DNA from 2 places in the Brevibacillus sp. GCM10020057 genome. Region 2 is predicted to be linked to the other one. Evidence: riboswitches for the same ligand, from Rfam matches in the RefSeq annotation. Region 2 holds a riboswitch; the other holds the start of a gene.
The links. A riboswitch is a leader RNA that binds a small molecule or an ion and turns the genes downstream of it on or off. The one in region 2 is predicted to bind S-adenosylmethionine.

Region 1 (7,530 bases), on a different contig from region 2:
CTTGTTTTTGCGCATTCCGGCCATCACGACCCGCAGCATGAAAGAAAAGGTGGAGTTCCGGGAAGTGCTCGGCATCGCCCGAAAAGATCCTGCCCTTTTGGTCGGCTTGATTAACAACGGGCTCATCACGCTCTTTCTCGGCGGTATCAACCTGATGATCCTCAACTTTAGCGAAGTTCAACACGAGCCGCGGCTTATGGGCTGGATCTACATGGCGGAAGGACTGAGCATCTTCGCCGGGGGCCTGCTTGCGAAGCGCTGGGTCGGCGGCAAAAACCTGATGGCCTCCTCTACGCTGATGCTCGTATTTTTCGGCATCTCGCAATACGGCATGTCCTTTGCCACCCATAGAGTGACAGTGCTCGCGTCCTTTGCGATGTTTGGCTTTGTCGTGGCGTTCTTTTTCCCCGTCACCGCCACCATCTTCCAAAAGCGCCTCCCCGAGCACCAGCAGGGCCGGTTCTTTTCCTTCAAGAGCATGCTCGACCGCAGCTTTTTCCTGCTCGCGCTCGGCGTCACCGGCGTCTGTCTGGACCTGATGGGCATCACGGGCTACTTGCTGTGCATCGGCACGTTGACCGCAGCCTGCGGAGTCGGCACCTATCTGTACAGCCAAAAACGCAAGCTGGACATCCGCGCAACAGACGAAGCAGCCGCCTGAAAAATGGGGGAAACATTGCCAGATCCTTTACCTTCCTTCCGACAATCGTGTATGATATGAGTATCCACTGCTAATATGTTGGAGGGATTCTTCCATGCAAATACTGTCTTCAACGGCACTGGGCATCCTGGTGCCGCTCATTATGGCAACGTTGGTCATTTTCGTGCGGATGCGCCGGCAAAAAAAGCCTGTCTCGGCCAAAAGCATCATTCTGCCGCCGTTTTTCATGGCGACCGGCTTTGCGATGTTCTTCCTGCCAGAGGCGGCCACGCCCCCGATGTACGACTTTACGGCTTTTCTCGTGGGGATGGTGTTTTCGATCCCGCTGATTTTGACCTCCCGCTTTGAAATCGTGGGGCAGGATGTGTACTTGAAGCGCTCCAAAGCCTTTTTTGTCATCCTCATGGGGCTGTTGGTGATTCGCCTGGTCATCAAGCTGATGATCAACGACTCGTTCACACCAATCCAAACCGGCGGCCTGTTCTTCCTGCTCGCCTTCGGAATGCTGGTGCCCTGGCGGATCGCGATGCTGTACATGTACCGTCAACTGACGAAGAAAACATTCGGCACGTAACGGATTGAAACAAAGACAAGAGACTTCTGCCACACTGGGATGATCCCCTCATGGTAGACAGTAAAAAGGAGTTCATGCGATCATGGACTCGTTACTGTTGACCGGAGGGGATTTTTTCGTGCCGCCAAACAAGGGGCAAACCTGCACTCGCTTTCATTGGCAAACTTTTTGGCAATCCGCCAGTGAACAACTGCGCTTTCTGCCATCTCGTTTGCCCGAGCCGGACAGGAATTTGCAGGGAACTATTTACAATACATCGATTCGTTTTTTTTTAGAGAAGGAAGTCGATGCAAGTGAAAACTTTGTAACCAGAGGAAGGTATTTCAAATGATGAAAAACCAGCAAGCGCAGTGATGATGGCATCGCTGCTGGCGGCGGGTGTTTCCGTTTCGGCGGTTGCCCCGGCTTTTTACGTACAAGCAGCGGAAGGAAAACAGGTCGCCAGTGTTTCCGACTATCAGAATCATGCGTATAAAGACGACATCGATTACGTGCTGGAAAAACGAGTGATGTGGAAATACGCAGACGGGACGTTCCGGCCAAACGCCCAAATCACGCAAGGACAGCTGCTGACGAGTTTGGTTGCTGTCATGCAGTTGAAAGAGAAGGCTCCCGTGGCACAGCTCCCAGTCGGGCATTGGGCGAAAGACATTTATGAAAAATCCAATAAAGCAGGAATCCTTGCAGGTGTTCCGATTGATCCGAACCGCCTTCTTACCAAGGAGGAAGCGTCTCTGATTGTGAACAACGCGTGGAAGCCATATCATGGAGGAATTTGGCCAGGTACTACCAACTACCAGCACCTGATAGCAAGGCGTATCCTTCCGAAAGTTTGGGGACAGACACCTGAAAGTCCATTTACCCGTGCGGAAGCGGCAAAGGTTTTCAAGTTCCTGCACATCGAGTACAACGGCATTGTTGTAGGGCGTAAAGTAGCGGATCAGTTTCACAATAGTCTGAAGGTGACAAATGGGGTGCTGGTTGGGAATGGTCCGTCTCCAAAAGGACTGACTATCAAGGGAACGATCCTTAAGAAAGACGGCAGCACGATCTACTTGAAAAATGGAATGGCAATCAAGGTGAAGGCTACAGATGTTCAGCGCATGGTGATTATGGTGTTCATCCCTGGAAAGCCAGAAGATGTGGCAACGTATAGTTATAATGAGCTTCCGAAATTGACAAGGGTAAACGAGATGATCAAGAAATATGATTAAACTCTTCATGTTGGCGGGAGCTTGAATGAAAAGAAAGCTTAAGAAGTTTAATATACCAGCTTTATTGTTAAGCATTTGTATCTTGATAACGGGGGGAGTTTATTATCCTCCCGTTTCTGCCGCAGACTTTATGGTGATAAAAGCGGGTTTACAGTAGGATGACTTGAACTTCACCGCACTGATAAACCAGTTGATGGGCCAAATGATGACGTGACTTTTTTCTGGCCCATCTCTTCACGAAAAAAACATGTCTACAACCTTGATTGACTTGTAAATCCTTGCCAAAGAATTTTTATTGCACAAAACTGCTTTAGAGAATGCAGTCTAGCTTCCCCGACATCCTTTGTTGGCAGCCACAGGGCTTCTGCTCTCTCCCGACCTCACTCTGCTCTCCTCGCCTACCTCATCCGGACGTAATAGCCGCCGTACACCTGATCCAGCCCTTCCTTGGCTGCTCCCGCGATCCGCACCGCGAACGGCCGCTCTCCTCTGCTGTCCAATGCCTCCTGGGCAATGCCAGCCCGGACCGGCTCGCAGAGCACGACGTCGCCGCCAGACAGGGAAAATTTGCGGCAGCGTGCTCCGAGCAGATCGTCCAGATACACGTCGCCGCTCTGCCAGTCAAACCAGTGCTGCCAGCGGCTCGCCGCTTCGTCCAGATCCGTCGTCGCATAGACGATAGAGTCGACAGCGGCAGCACCGTTCGGATGTGCCGCGATGACACCCCGCTGTGTCAGGTCGTGCTTGCGTTCCGCGTCATCTGCTTCCCATTCGATGAGGAACGGCGGCACCAGCCCACTGTCCGGATCGCGCAAAAAAAGCATGCGCCAGCGGATGACCGTACCGTCGTCACGCTTGCGGCTGCCAGCTACCGGCCCCGTCACCTGCAAGCCTTTGCCTGCAAAATGCTCCGCCCACTGATCCATCTCCCGTGTGCGCAGCGCGATCTGCCCGAGACCTTCTCCACGATTCTGTTCCCCGACGAGCTGGCGAATCAGCGGATTATCGGAGTTTGCAGCAATCTCCGGAAGCTCTACAGACAAAAATTCTACATACGACAGCCCAAAGTAACTCAAGCTGTTCCATGTCCCCCACGTCACATGTCTTCCTCCGGCAACCGCATGATATCCATGTTGACGGAATTGTTCGACTGGCTCTGCCGGAGAACGGTGCAAGAAATGAACGATATGATCCAATGCCAGCTGCATAGGCTCCCCTCCACGCTCGGGCGCGCGGCCCGTCATTTGCCAAAACTTTTGTTCATTGTACTTCTTCTCCTGTGAAAAGGAAAGGTGACGAAACGGGCGCCCGTCTGGCAGAAACGCATCCAGCCCTACCGGCATCGGCCTCATCCGCCCGAATGGCCGCTGCTCGTGAACGGTTCTGGCGCTCCTATTCTGAAGCGTGCAGCAAAGGAAAACACCGCACCTGCAGACCGAAGTCGGAGCGAAGCAAATCTGTGTGTTCCTCGTGCAGCCCGGACGTAATCAGTCCGGCGCGCAGGACGCCGCCCAGATCGAACTGGACCTTGAGCTTGTGTACCTCGACGCCGCTGGCACGCAAAAACTGCAGGACGCGATCCGGAGTTGCAGCCGGCCCCGCCCCTTCCACGTAGCAGAGCGACTGTTCCCGTCCCCCTGACAGCTCTTTTGCGGCTCCCTCTCTTTCTTTCCAGACGGGGTGCGGTGTGAACGGCTGGGTCAACAGGTACGCCAAATCTTCCACGACCGCACTCGCTGTCGGCATTTCCCCGGCTCCCCTGCCCGTAAACAGCAAGTCGCCCACAATGTTCCCCGACAGTTGGACTGCGTTGTAGGAATCCTGGATTTGCGCCAGCGGATGGTCCAAAGGCAGCGCGGTTGGTTCGACCGACAGATGGATTCCGTCCCCCGTCTGGTTCGCCTGGGCGATCAGCTTGATCCGGTACCCCAGTTCGCTGGCGATCCGGATCTGCCCGCAAGTCAGGTCCGCGATCCCTTTCCGGCTTACCTCCGCGAGCGGCAGCGATTCCCCGTACACGAGCTGGGCGAGGATATACAGTTTGTACATGGCATCGAAGCCCTCCACATCGGAGCGCGGGTCTGCCTCGGCGTAGCCCAGCTCCTGCGCCTCCCGCAGCACCTCCTGATACGAAAGCTGCTCGGCCTCCATCTTGGTCAGGATGAAGTTGGTCGTCCCGTTGAGTATCCCGCGAATGCCAGTAATGTCATTCGTCCTGAGAAACTGGCGCAGGACGCCGAGAATGGGAATTCCCCCGGCCACGCTCGCCTCATAGGCCAGGTGTACCTGGTGCCGGTTCGCCAGTTCCACGAGCTCTGCGCCCCGTTTGGCCAGCAGCTCCTTGTTCGCCGTGACGACATGACAGCCCTTTTCGATTGAGGCCCGCACGTAATCGTAAGCAGGCTCGACTCCGCCCATGACCTCGACGACGATATCCACGCCGCTATGCAGCACCTCGTCAAAGTCGGTGGTCAGCACGGTGCGGCCCATTTGTACGGCCCTCTCCTTTTCCGCGTCCCGCACCAGCGCCTTGACGATCTCGATCCGTTTCCCCAGACGCGCCGCGAGCTTCTCCTGCTGGGAGTGAATCGTCTTGATCACGCCTCCTCCGACTGTACCCAGCCCCAGCAATCCTACTTTGACTACCTCTACACTCATTCCAGTCACCCCATCGGTAAATTATTGTGCAACAAAAAAACCTTCTTCGAGAAGAAGAAGGCTGATGTTCATCGGGCATCCCCTTCTTATCTCTCAGGATGAGCTTCTCCTGCAGGAATTGGCACCTTGTCACATGCATCGTGACGGTTGCCGGGCTTCATCGGGCCAGTCCCTCCACCTCTCTGGATAAGAAAAAAATTGCTATGAAGTTTCTAAACCATCCGCTTGTAAAACAGAAAAACCTTCTTCGAGAAGAAGAAGGTTCGTAAGTCTGTACGAATAGCCCGCTTCTTATCTCTCGAGACCGCAGTCCCGCAGGAATTGGCACCTTGTCACATACATCGTGACGGTTGCCGGGCTTCATCGGGCCAGACCCTCCACCTCTCTGGATAAGAACGTTGTATGCTGTTGAAGTATATTCTAAGAAATTCCTCTCCATCCGTCAACCACATTCTGACGATTTGCCCAGATAGAAGTCTTGCTGTGAGCCTCAATCCGTTCAGACGCCGTATCGCTCGGCGAGAACCCGCAGGTGGTGACGCTCGTGACCGGCAATGATGTACGCGAGCGCACGTGCAGTAATCTCGCTGTCATTGGCGATCCCTGATCTGGACCAGGCATGATCGGGCACACCTTTGAGCAGCGCGACCGTGGACAGCCGCACAGCCCTGAACTCTTCGACCATGTCCTTCATCGGTCTTGTGGCAAAGGCACCTGCTGCCACGTACGCTTCATCGTCGTACCCGGCGAGCGGCGTCTGGTCTCCGCGCGCAATGCGGAGCAGTCGGTAGCTCATGATCCGCTCCGTGTCGATGATGTGGCCGAGCACTTCCTTGACCGTATACTTTCCTGGCGCGTAGCGACGGTCTTGCTGCTCCTCGGTCAGGGAAGAAAATTTCGCTGTCGTCTCCTCCAGCTGCTCCAGCAGCAATGGCAGCAGTACCCCCTCCGGCACGAGATCAACATAACTGGTGTAATAGACGTTGTACTCGCCTTTCGCTGGACGTTCGAGCATGTCGCATCCCCCTTTTTCATTTTGCACATTCTCCCTCAGACTGGCCAAACGGTTTCTCCTACGAGACAGTCACACCGTCAAACAGCAAGACTCTGGCAGGCGCGGCATCCGTGCCGACGAGCTTGAGCGGTGCGGCCACCATGAAGTATGCCCCATCCGGCACTTCCCGCAGCCGCAGTCCTTCGATGATAATGACACCGCCGGCGAACAGCGCCTTGTGGGTGGGATGGCCTTCCTGGCTGCGCTCGATCCCGAGTGCGTCTGTACCTACTCCGCGCACACCAAGGTCCGCCAAATACTCCGCCCCATCCTTTGCCAAAAAGACAAAATCAAAGGAAAACGCCTCGTCCTGCGAGTTTTTCGTCTTGAACAACAGAAATTCGCCCGGCTGAATGTCAAAAGGCTCCAGATCCGCGCGGCAGATCCGGTCCTCCACATGCGTCAGATCGAGCACCCTGCAGCTGCCCACCAGCTTCTCCAGCGCGATCGATTCAAACGTTTCGCCATCTGTCACCATGTGCAAGGGAGCATCCACGTGCGTCCCGGTATGTACGTCCAGCTCGATGCGGGATTCGGTCACGTACCCGTTCGTGACTGGCTTGATTCTCGGCTGCTTCTCCGGCTTGTTTTTGTACACGGTCATTCCTTCAAAGATCGCTCCGGTTACATCGTACATGATCATCGCGTTTTCCCTCCGTCTGTTCCTTCCACCGCACGGGGCTGCGGGCAAGCTCCATTTTTTTGCATGTATCCATTACAAATTCAGGACTGCGCCCCGCTCTCCTGCTGGTTGGTGCATTCAATCAGTCAAGCCCGATCTATGTTGTCAACGGATGCAAGAACCTGTTTGCTGGCTGGAAGAAGCAAACACAGCTATTCTTGCGGCAAATCGGCGGGAAATACGACGCCGATCTGTCTTCTCGCTTCGTCCATCACTTCCATGGCCAACCTCGAGGCTGTATGCGAATTCGTCGCCGACTCTCTGGCACCCGCAGCGGCCAGGCGGATGAACTCCCTGATTTCATACTGCATGGTTTTCGATGCCTGAGGCCTGGTCACATCCTCTACCCTGCCGTCGCGGTAACGAATCTCGACGCGCGTGAGGTGATTGATTTTATCAATGACCATCGTTGCGTCCTCGCCCTGGATTTCCGCGGGCTGATAGGAGGTCGTAATCTTGGAAAAGCTGAGGACGGCATCCATCTCATCGTACTTCAAGAGAATACTGCCTTCTCCGTCTACCCCTGACGCGAGCAAAATTCCTTCTGCCTTGACCTGCTTTGGCTTGCCAAACAGAACAATCGCCGGATAGAGGCAGTAGATTCCAAGATCCATCAACGCCCCGTTCGAGTAGGCAGGGTCAAAGGCACGCAGCACTTCCCCCGCACGGTACGCATCGTAGCGGGAG
Region 2 (7,530 bases):
CGGCACGATCGCCGCCTTGAGCGATGCCGCCACCGGGCAATACTTCTCGGCCTCCAGCTTTACCGCCTGCCAGAGCCGGGACGAAGCGACCTCTCCCCGGACGTGAAACGTGAGGTGAATTTCGGAAATGGCATGGGGAGCTTCTTCGCCCCGGATGCCGTCTGCCGTGATTTCGATTGCTTCCGGCGACTGCCTCATTTTTTCCAGCAGCCTGGTCACGCCGATCCCCATGCAGCCGACCAGGCCGACGAGCAAGAGCTCCAACGGGCTGTTGCCCGCACCTTCCCCGCCCAGGTCGACGCCGGAATCCATCCGCACCGGATAGCCGCTCGGGCCTTCCGCTGTAAATTGGTGCTTTCCCTGCCACTCGCCGCGGACGCTGATCGGTTTCCTGGTCTGTCCTGCCATGTACTTTCGCCCCTTTTCCCGTTTACTGTGCCACATCCCACACATGTCCATCATAGCTGGTTCCAAAGGGGCGCGTCTCTCCTTTGTAAAAAAACCTGCCCCCAGACGCGAAGCAGGTCACTTTGCAGGCTATCGCTTGCTGCTGCGGATGTCCTCCGGCTTGAAAATGCCGGTCTCCGTCACGATCGCCGTGATGTACTCCGCCGGGGTCACATCGAACGCCGGGTTGTACACCTTGATGCCGTCCGGCGCTACCTGTTTGCCCAGGCCATGCGTAATTTCCTCTGCCGGCCGCTCCTCGATCGGAATGTCGGCACCGGTCGCGGTCTCCAGGTCCACGGAGGAGAGCGGCGCTGCCACGTAGAACGGGATGCCGTGCGCCTTGGCCAGTACAGCCACGCCGTACGTGCCGATCTTGTTCGCCACATCGCCGTTCGCCGCCACGCGGTCGGTGCCGACGATCACTGCCTGCACCTTGCCCTGCGACATGACCATCGCCGCCATGTTGTCGCAGATCAGCGTGACGTCAATCCCGGCCTGTTGCAGTTCATAGGCGGTGAGACGTGCACCCTGGAGCACCGGACGCGTCTCGTCTGCGTACACCTTCAGGTTCCAGCCGCGCTCCTTGGCGAGGTAAAACGGTGCCGTCGCCGTGCCGTATGCCGCAGTAGCCAACGCCCCCGGATTGCAGTGGGTGAGCACGCCCATGCCGTCATGCAGCAGCGTCAGCAGATGCTCCCCGATCTTCCGGCACACTTCTGCGTCTTCCCGCTGGATCGCCAATGCTTCATCGAGCACGGCTGCCTTCAATTCGGCAACGGATTTGTCCCCTTCCGCCTGCACGCGCGCCTTGATCCGGTCGAGCGCCCAGAACAGGTTGACCGCTGTCGGGCGGGACGTACCCAAATACTCGGCCTTTGCCTGCAGCTCGCTCCAAAATTCCGCTGCCGATGCGGCTGCGCTGTTGCGAATGCCGAGATACAGCCCGTAGGCCGCCGACATCCCGATGGCAGGTGCCCCCCGCACTTGCAGGTGGCGAATGGACGCCCACACTTCCTCTGGCGTAGTCAAGGTCAAATAAACGGTTTCTACAGGCAATCGCGTCTGATCGAGCAGGACGAGAGCATCGTTCTCCCACTTGACTGGCGAAAGTTGCGTGCTGGTTGTCATACGGTCGTTGCCTCCTGATAATATCGTGCTGTCGCGGTGCGGACGATGTCTGTAATGTCTGTGGATTCTTCGATGTTATAGCGTTGGAGAATCAGCGCTTCCCCGATTGCCAGCGCCAGACGCTCCGCTTCGGCGCGCGTCTGTGCGTCTTCGATGCTGTTCAGGTCAGCCACACCCGCGAGGCCGATGACGCGGCGCAAGATTTTGCAGCCCGCAAAGCCTGCGGCATCCTGCACGAGACGCTTCACATAGCTCTGCCAGAAGCCTTCGGTGTGGGCGCTGCGCTCTTTGGCGTGCTTGTGCCAGAGCTGGACGAACTGGGAGACGAATTCACTCCAGACATCCTCTACTGTCGCAAGCAAATAATCGCGGTACGATTCGCGTTCCCCTGGATCTTTCTGCAATCCGTGTTGTGCTGCGTAGTTGAGCAGCAGGTTGGCGATGACCGCACCGATGTCAAAGCCGATCGGGCCGTAGTAAGCAAACTCGGGATCGATCACCTTGACGCTCGTTTCCGTGATGAAGATGCTGCCTGTGTGCAAATCACCGTGCAGCAGCGCCTCTGCCCGGGTGAGGAAGTCAAATTTCAGCTTGGCGATCTCCAGCTTCAGCGGCTTGTTGTTCCAGATCGCTTCCACTTCTTTTTGGATCAACGGATTGTAGTCGTTCGTCGGCGCGTTTTCATAAGGATCTGTAAACACCAGATCTTCCGTAATTTTGCACAATTCCGGATTCAAGAATGTTCCGACCAGGGCTTTTTTGTCAAACGGATTCGCCCCGAGATCGGAAGTGTAGAACAAGGTGTGGGCGAGGAATTTGCCGATCTGTTTCGGGAACAGCGGGTAGCGGTTGCCCTGGATCAGGCCTTTTCTCATGATGATGTGGTCTCCCACGTTTTCCATGATGGTCAGCGCCAGCTCCTGGTCGAAATGGTACACTTCCGGCACCAGCTCCGGCACGTATTTGTGCTGGATGCGCAGCGCTTCGCTCTCGATGCGGGCGCGGTCGACTGTCAGCGGCCACGATTCGCCCACCACGCGAGCGTAAGGCAACGCCTGCTTGACGATGACACTCTTTCCGGTGGCCTCGTCCCGAATGTCGAAAACGAGATTGAGGTTGCCGTCGCCGATTTCCTTGCTGTACAGTGTTGCTCCCTCGTGAAACAAACCCGGCAATGCTTTTACAAACTCCACTGCTTCCTGCTCTGTCAATGCGCGATATGCCATGTTTTTTCTCCCCTTGCTCTATTTTTTCGTCTATTCCCAGCGCGGCATCTTGGCCCAGCCGTACAGTCAAACAAACATCAAAAAGACCTCTTTCCCGAAGAAAAGAGGTCGCTGTCGTCACGCATAGAGAAACGTGCCTTTGTCCCCCTTATCTTCCAGACCACTTTTGTTTCTGCAGGAATTAGCACCGTGCACGCCGCCAGCAGTTCAGTCGCATCAGCTGCTAAAATGGCGTCATGTCGGTTGCCGGGTATCATCGGGCCAGTCCCTCCACCTTCTCTGGATAAGGTATCCAACGTATACAGTTTTGAGTTTAGTTTGAATCATACAACCACGTCCCGATGCTGTCAACACCCTATTTCGGGTGAACGCCCATCTTTTCTCGACAATTCCTATCTGTTAACTGAGCAAAAAATAATTTGACTCCCGCATCCGAACGTCATATCATGAATCTAACAAGAACACGCTGATTTTGGTGTCAAACCCAATAACTCTTATCGCGAGCTGGCTGAGGGACTGGCCCTATGATGCCCGGCAACCGGCGCTCTTTTTTTGTCTTCCGCATTTCGATGGAGAGCGAAACGGTGCTAATTCCAACGGATAAGAGTCGAGTGCAGGAGATTTTCTTTTCTTTGCCTCGACTTTGAACCCGAGAGATGAGAGGAGACGAAGACGCAAACTGGTCGACAACCGCCTCCCTGCTCGAAGGGGGGCTCTTTTCATTTACTTTTGCGGTTTCACCCGAAGCTGTTCCACCTGAAGGAGGATGAATCCTGGCAATGAGTGAGCACCGAATCCTCGTTACGTATTTGACCCAAGCAAAAGATTTGCATAAAAAAGCCGAAGCGATCGCCGTCGGGATGACCGTCGGTTCGTGGACAGATTTGCCCGCAGCAAGGCAAGCCGAGCTGAAGCCGTATTTGGGCGAAGCCGTGAGCGCAACTCCGCTCGAGACGCTTGAGAACAGAGAGACGCGCGGGCTGATTACCGTCAGCTATCCGACCCGCAACTTCACCAGCGATATTCCGTCCCTGTTGACCGGAATCTTCGGAAAGCTGTCCATGGACGGCAAGATCAAGCTGATCGACATCCAGCTGCCCGATTCGTTTATCGGCGCGTTCCCCGGTCCCAAATACGGGATCGACGGCCTGCGCGACCGGCTCGGTGCGCATGACCGGCCGCTCCTGATGAGCATTTTCAAGTCCTGCCTTGGCCTTCCTTTCGATGATCTGAAAACCCAGTTTCGCGCCCAGGCATTGGGCGGCGTCGATCTGGTCAAAGATGACGAAATTTTCTTTGCGGATGACCGTGCGCCGTTCCTCGAGCGGATTCGCGCCTTCAAGCAGATCGCCCGCGAGACCGAGCAGGAGATCGGCAAGCCGGTGCTCTACGCAGCCAACCTGACCGGACCTGTGAACGAACTGAACGAAAAGGCAAAACGCGCGGCAGAAGCAGGCGCCGATTGCCTGCTGTTCAACGTCCTGGCCTTTGGCTTCGACGCCCTGCACCGCCTCGCTGCCGACCCGGATGTACACGTCCCGATCATGGCTCACCCGGCCTTGGCGGGAGCCTACTATCCGTCGCCTGACTACGGCATCGCCACACCGCTATTGCTCGGCAAGCTGCTGCGCATCGCCGGCGCGGACCTGGTGCTGTTCCCGTCACCGTACGGCAACGTGGCCCTCGACAAGAACGAGGCGCTGCAGCTGGCGCAAAACCTGACCGTGCCGCTGGAAGGCGTGCGCCGTTCCTTCCCGGTCCCATCCGCCGGCATCCATCCCGGACTCGTTCCGCAGCTGTATGCCGACTTCGGGCTGGATCAGATCGTCAATGCGGGCGGCGGCATCCACGGACATCCAGGCGGAGCCACGGCAGGAGCGAAAGCCTTCGTCGCTGCCATCCGCGCTGTCACGACTGGCAAAACGCTGCAGGACGCAGCTGCCGAGTCCCCGGAACTGGCCGTTGCCCTCGAGAAGTGGGGTGGCGGGCGATGAGCAAAAAGCTCGTGCTGTTCTGCGACTTTGACGGAACGATCACCGAGAAGGACAATATCGTGGCGATCGTCCGCAAGTTCGCCCCGCCCGAGTGGGAAGCGTTGACCGAGCAGATTTTGTCGCAACAAATCAGCGTGCAGGAAGGGGTCGGCAAGCTGTTTCAGCTGCTCCCCTCCTCCCTGCGCGAAGACATCGTCGACTTTATCGTAAAGGAAGCGGCCATTCGCCCAGGCTTCGCGGATTTTGTCCGCTTTTGCCGGGAGGAAGGCATCGAATGGCTGGTCACCAGCGGCGGCATCGACTTTTTCGTGGAGCCGATCCTCGCTCCCTTTGATCTCGCCGGCGTGCCGATCTATTGCAACGGCAGCGATTTTTCCGGAGAGAAGATTACGATTACCTGGCCGCACTCCTGCGACGATCACTGCAACAATGGCTGCGGCATGTGCAAGACGACGATCATTCGCCGCTACGACCCCGCCGAATACTACCGCGTCGTCATCGGCGACTCGATTACGGATCTGGCCGGGGCCAAAATTGCCGACTATGTCATTGCCCGTTCGTTGCTGGCGCAAAAGGCGGAGGAGCTGCAGCTTCCGCACCGCACTTTCGCCACGTTTCACGACGTGATCGCCATCTTGCAAGACTTGAAACATCGACAGGAGGTCAGCTGATACATGACAGCCACATTGGAACAACGTCTGGACGCGTTTCGCCGTCTCGATGACGTCAAGCTCACATTCGCTCGCCGGGACTGGTTCCCGGGCACGAGCGGCAACCTGTCCATCAAGGTGGCAAGCGAGCCGCTGCAATTCGCCGTCACCGCCAGCGGCAAGGACAAAACCAAGCTCTCCCCGGAAGACTACCTGATCGTCGACAAAGATTCCCGTCCGGTCGATGCGACCTCGCTCAAGCCTTCCGCCGAGACCTTGATCCACGCCGTCGTGTACAAAAAGTTCCCGCAAGCAGGGGCCTGCTTCCACGTCCATACCATCTGGAACAACCTGATCTCGGAGTTGTACTTCGGACAGCGCGCCTTCTCCATCCAGGGACAGGAGCTGATAAAGGGCCTCGGCATCTGGGAGGAAAACGCCCGCATCACCATTCCGATTGTTGAGAACTTTGCCGATATTCCGACCCTCGCCGCCGCCATCGAAAAAGTGATTACACCCGATGTGCCCGGCGTCCTGATCCGCAACCACGGCATTTACGCGTGGGGCGGCAATGATTTCGAGGCGAAACGCCACCTCGAAGCGTTTGAATTCCTGTTTGAGTACCACGCCCGCTTGCTGCAGCTGCGCCAGGCAGTCGTGTCCACTACAACCACCCTGTAAGGAGGAGTACAAAAATGGCACAAATTCGTTTTCACGACACCAACGAGTACATTAGTTCGCCGGAGGAAGTCATCAGCTTCCTGAACACCCAGGAGATCATCTACGAGAAATGGGGAGTCGACCGCCTGGACCCGAAACACCGTGACAACTACAGCCCGACCGAAGAAGAAAAACAAGAGATTCTCGACGCGTTCAAGCCGGAGATCGAGGCGATCAGCCAACGCCGCGGCTACCTGACCGCTGACATCGTCGTCCTCTCCGACGCAACGCCGAATCTGGACGATCTTCTGGTCAAATTCAAAAACGAGCATCACCACATCGACGACGAGTGCCGCTTCTGCGTAGACGGACACGGCATCTTCGCGATCAAAGGCAAAGACGGACGCTACTTCGACGTCGAGCTGGAGCCGGGCGACCTGATTTCCGTGCCGCCGAACTTCCGCCACTACTTCACCCTGATGGACGACCGCAAAATCAAAGCGATCCGCCTGTTCGTCACACCTGCAGGCTGGGAAGCGATCTACTAATCCGCATGAGCATGGCGAAACCACCCCTGTCAGCTGATGGGGGTGGTTTTCCACTTCTTGTATAGAGAGGAACTGGACGTATCCAGCTCCTCTCTTTTCTTTCCTTGCAGCGCTTAAACGGCGTATCCGCCCGCTTCGATCACGCGGTCCGCAATCGCGCGTTTCAAGTGCACCGTATTGATCGGCGTGCGGCGGGTCAGCTTTTTCAAAATGGACAGGCGCATGCGCAGCTCGTCGCCTTCCTCCATGGCAGCCAGCGCTTCCTTGGCCCATGCTTCTACGCGGTCGAAGGCTTCGTGCACGTAGACGGTGGTCATGTTGAGCTTTTGCTGTTCGTTTTCCAGGCCGTTTGCTGCGATCGCCTTTTCCGTGCGCTTCACGACGCTGTCCATCGCATACAGCTCGATCAGCATGTCGGCTGCGAAAGCGAGAAGCTCCTGCTCCCTGGAGATCGCCTGCTGGTATTTCATCAGCGCGGAACCCGCCACCATCAGGATGATTTTGCGCGTCATGTCGATCAGGTGTTTTTCCATGGCGAGCGGCGCATCCTCAATCTCCTGCGGATAGTAGCTGAGCAGCTCTTCCTGCAGGCTGGCGGCGGCTTGCAGAAGCGGTAGTTCGCCCTTCATCGCCTTTTTCACCAGAGTGTCCGGAATGAGCAGGCGGTTGATCTCGTTGGTGCCTTCAAAAATGCGGTTGATGCGCGAATCGCGGTACATGTTCTCGATCTCGTACTCGGACATGAAGCCGTATCCGCCGTGAATTTGCACGCCCTCGTCCACTACGTAGTCCAACACTTCCGTAGCGAATACTTTGTTGATGGAGCACTCGATGGCATAGTCCGCGATGGCCTTGGCCACTTCCGACCCTTGTT

Region 1: it holds a riboswitch for S-adenosylmethionine, as region 2 does, so the genes downstream of both, ACFSO0_RS14530 (homoserine dehydrogenase) here and ACFSO0_RS10930 (2,3-diketo-5-methylthiopentyl-1-phosphate enolase) in region 2, are expected to answer to the same signal.

The regions. Positions count from the first base shown of each region.
Region 1 covers NZ_JBHUJW010000043.1:189,501-197,030, reverse strand. Annotated here, with positions in the region: gene ACFSO0_RS14555 (MFS transporter) at 1-661, shown strand, start outside; gene ACFSO0_RS14550 (CcdC family protein) at 756-1,235, shown strand; gene ACFSO0_RS14545 (hypothetical protein) at 1,318-1,566, shown strand; gene ACFSO0_RS14540 (S-layer homology domain-containing protein) at 1,589-2,449, shown strand; gene ACFSO0_RS14535 (VOC family protein) at 2,848-3,657, opposite strand; gene ACFSO0_RS14530 (homoserine dehydrogenase) at 3,842-5,107, opposite strand; SAM riboswitch class I at 5,191-5,300, opposite strand; SAM riboswitch class I at 5,396-5,503, opposite strand; gene ACFSO0_RS14525 (DinB family protein) at 5,607-6,122, opposite strand; gene ACFSO0_RS14520 (cyclase family protein) at 6,181-6,804, opposite strand; gene ACFSO0_RS14515 (Gfo/Idh/MocA family protein) at 6,996-7,530, opposite strand, start outside.
Region 2 covers NZ_JBHUJW010000034.1:112,729-120,258, forward strand. Annotated here, with positions in the region: gene ACFSO0_RS10915 (OsmC family protein) at 1-408, opposite strand, end outside; gene mtnA (S-methyl-5-thioribose-1-phosphate isomerase) at 538-1,578, opposite strand; gene mtnK (S-methyl-5-thioribose kinase) at 1,575-2,804, opposite strand; SAM riboswitch class I at 2,950-3,094, opposite strand; SAM riboswitch class I at 3,296-3,467, shown strand; gene ACFSO0_RS10930 (2,3-diketo-5-methylthiopentyl-1-phosphate enolase) at 3,584-4,798, shown strand; gene ACFSO0_RS10935 (2-hydroxy-3-keto-5-methylthiopentenyl-1-phosphate phosphatase) at 4,795-5,469, shown strand; gene ACFSO0_RS10940 (methylthioribulose 1-phosphate dehydratase) at 5,473-6,129, shown strand; gene ACFSO0_RS10945 (1,2-dihydroxy-3-keto-5-methylthiopentene dioxygenase) at 6,144-6,656, shown strand; gene ACFSO0_RS10950 (acyl-CoA dehydrogenase family protein) at 6,770-7,530, opposite strand, start outside.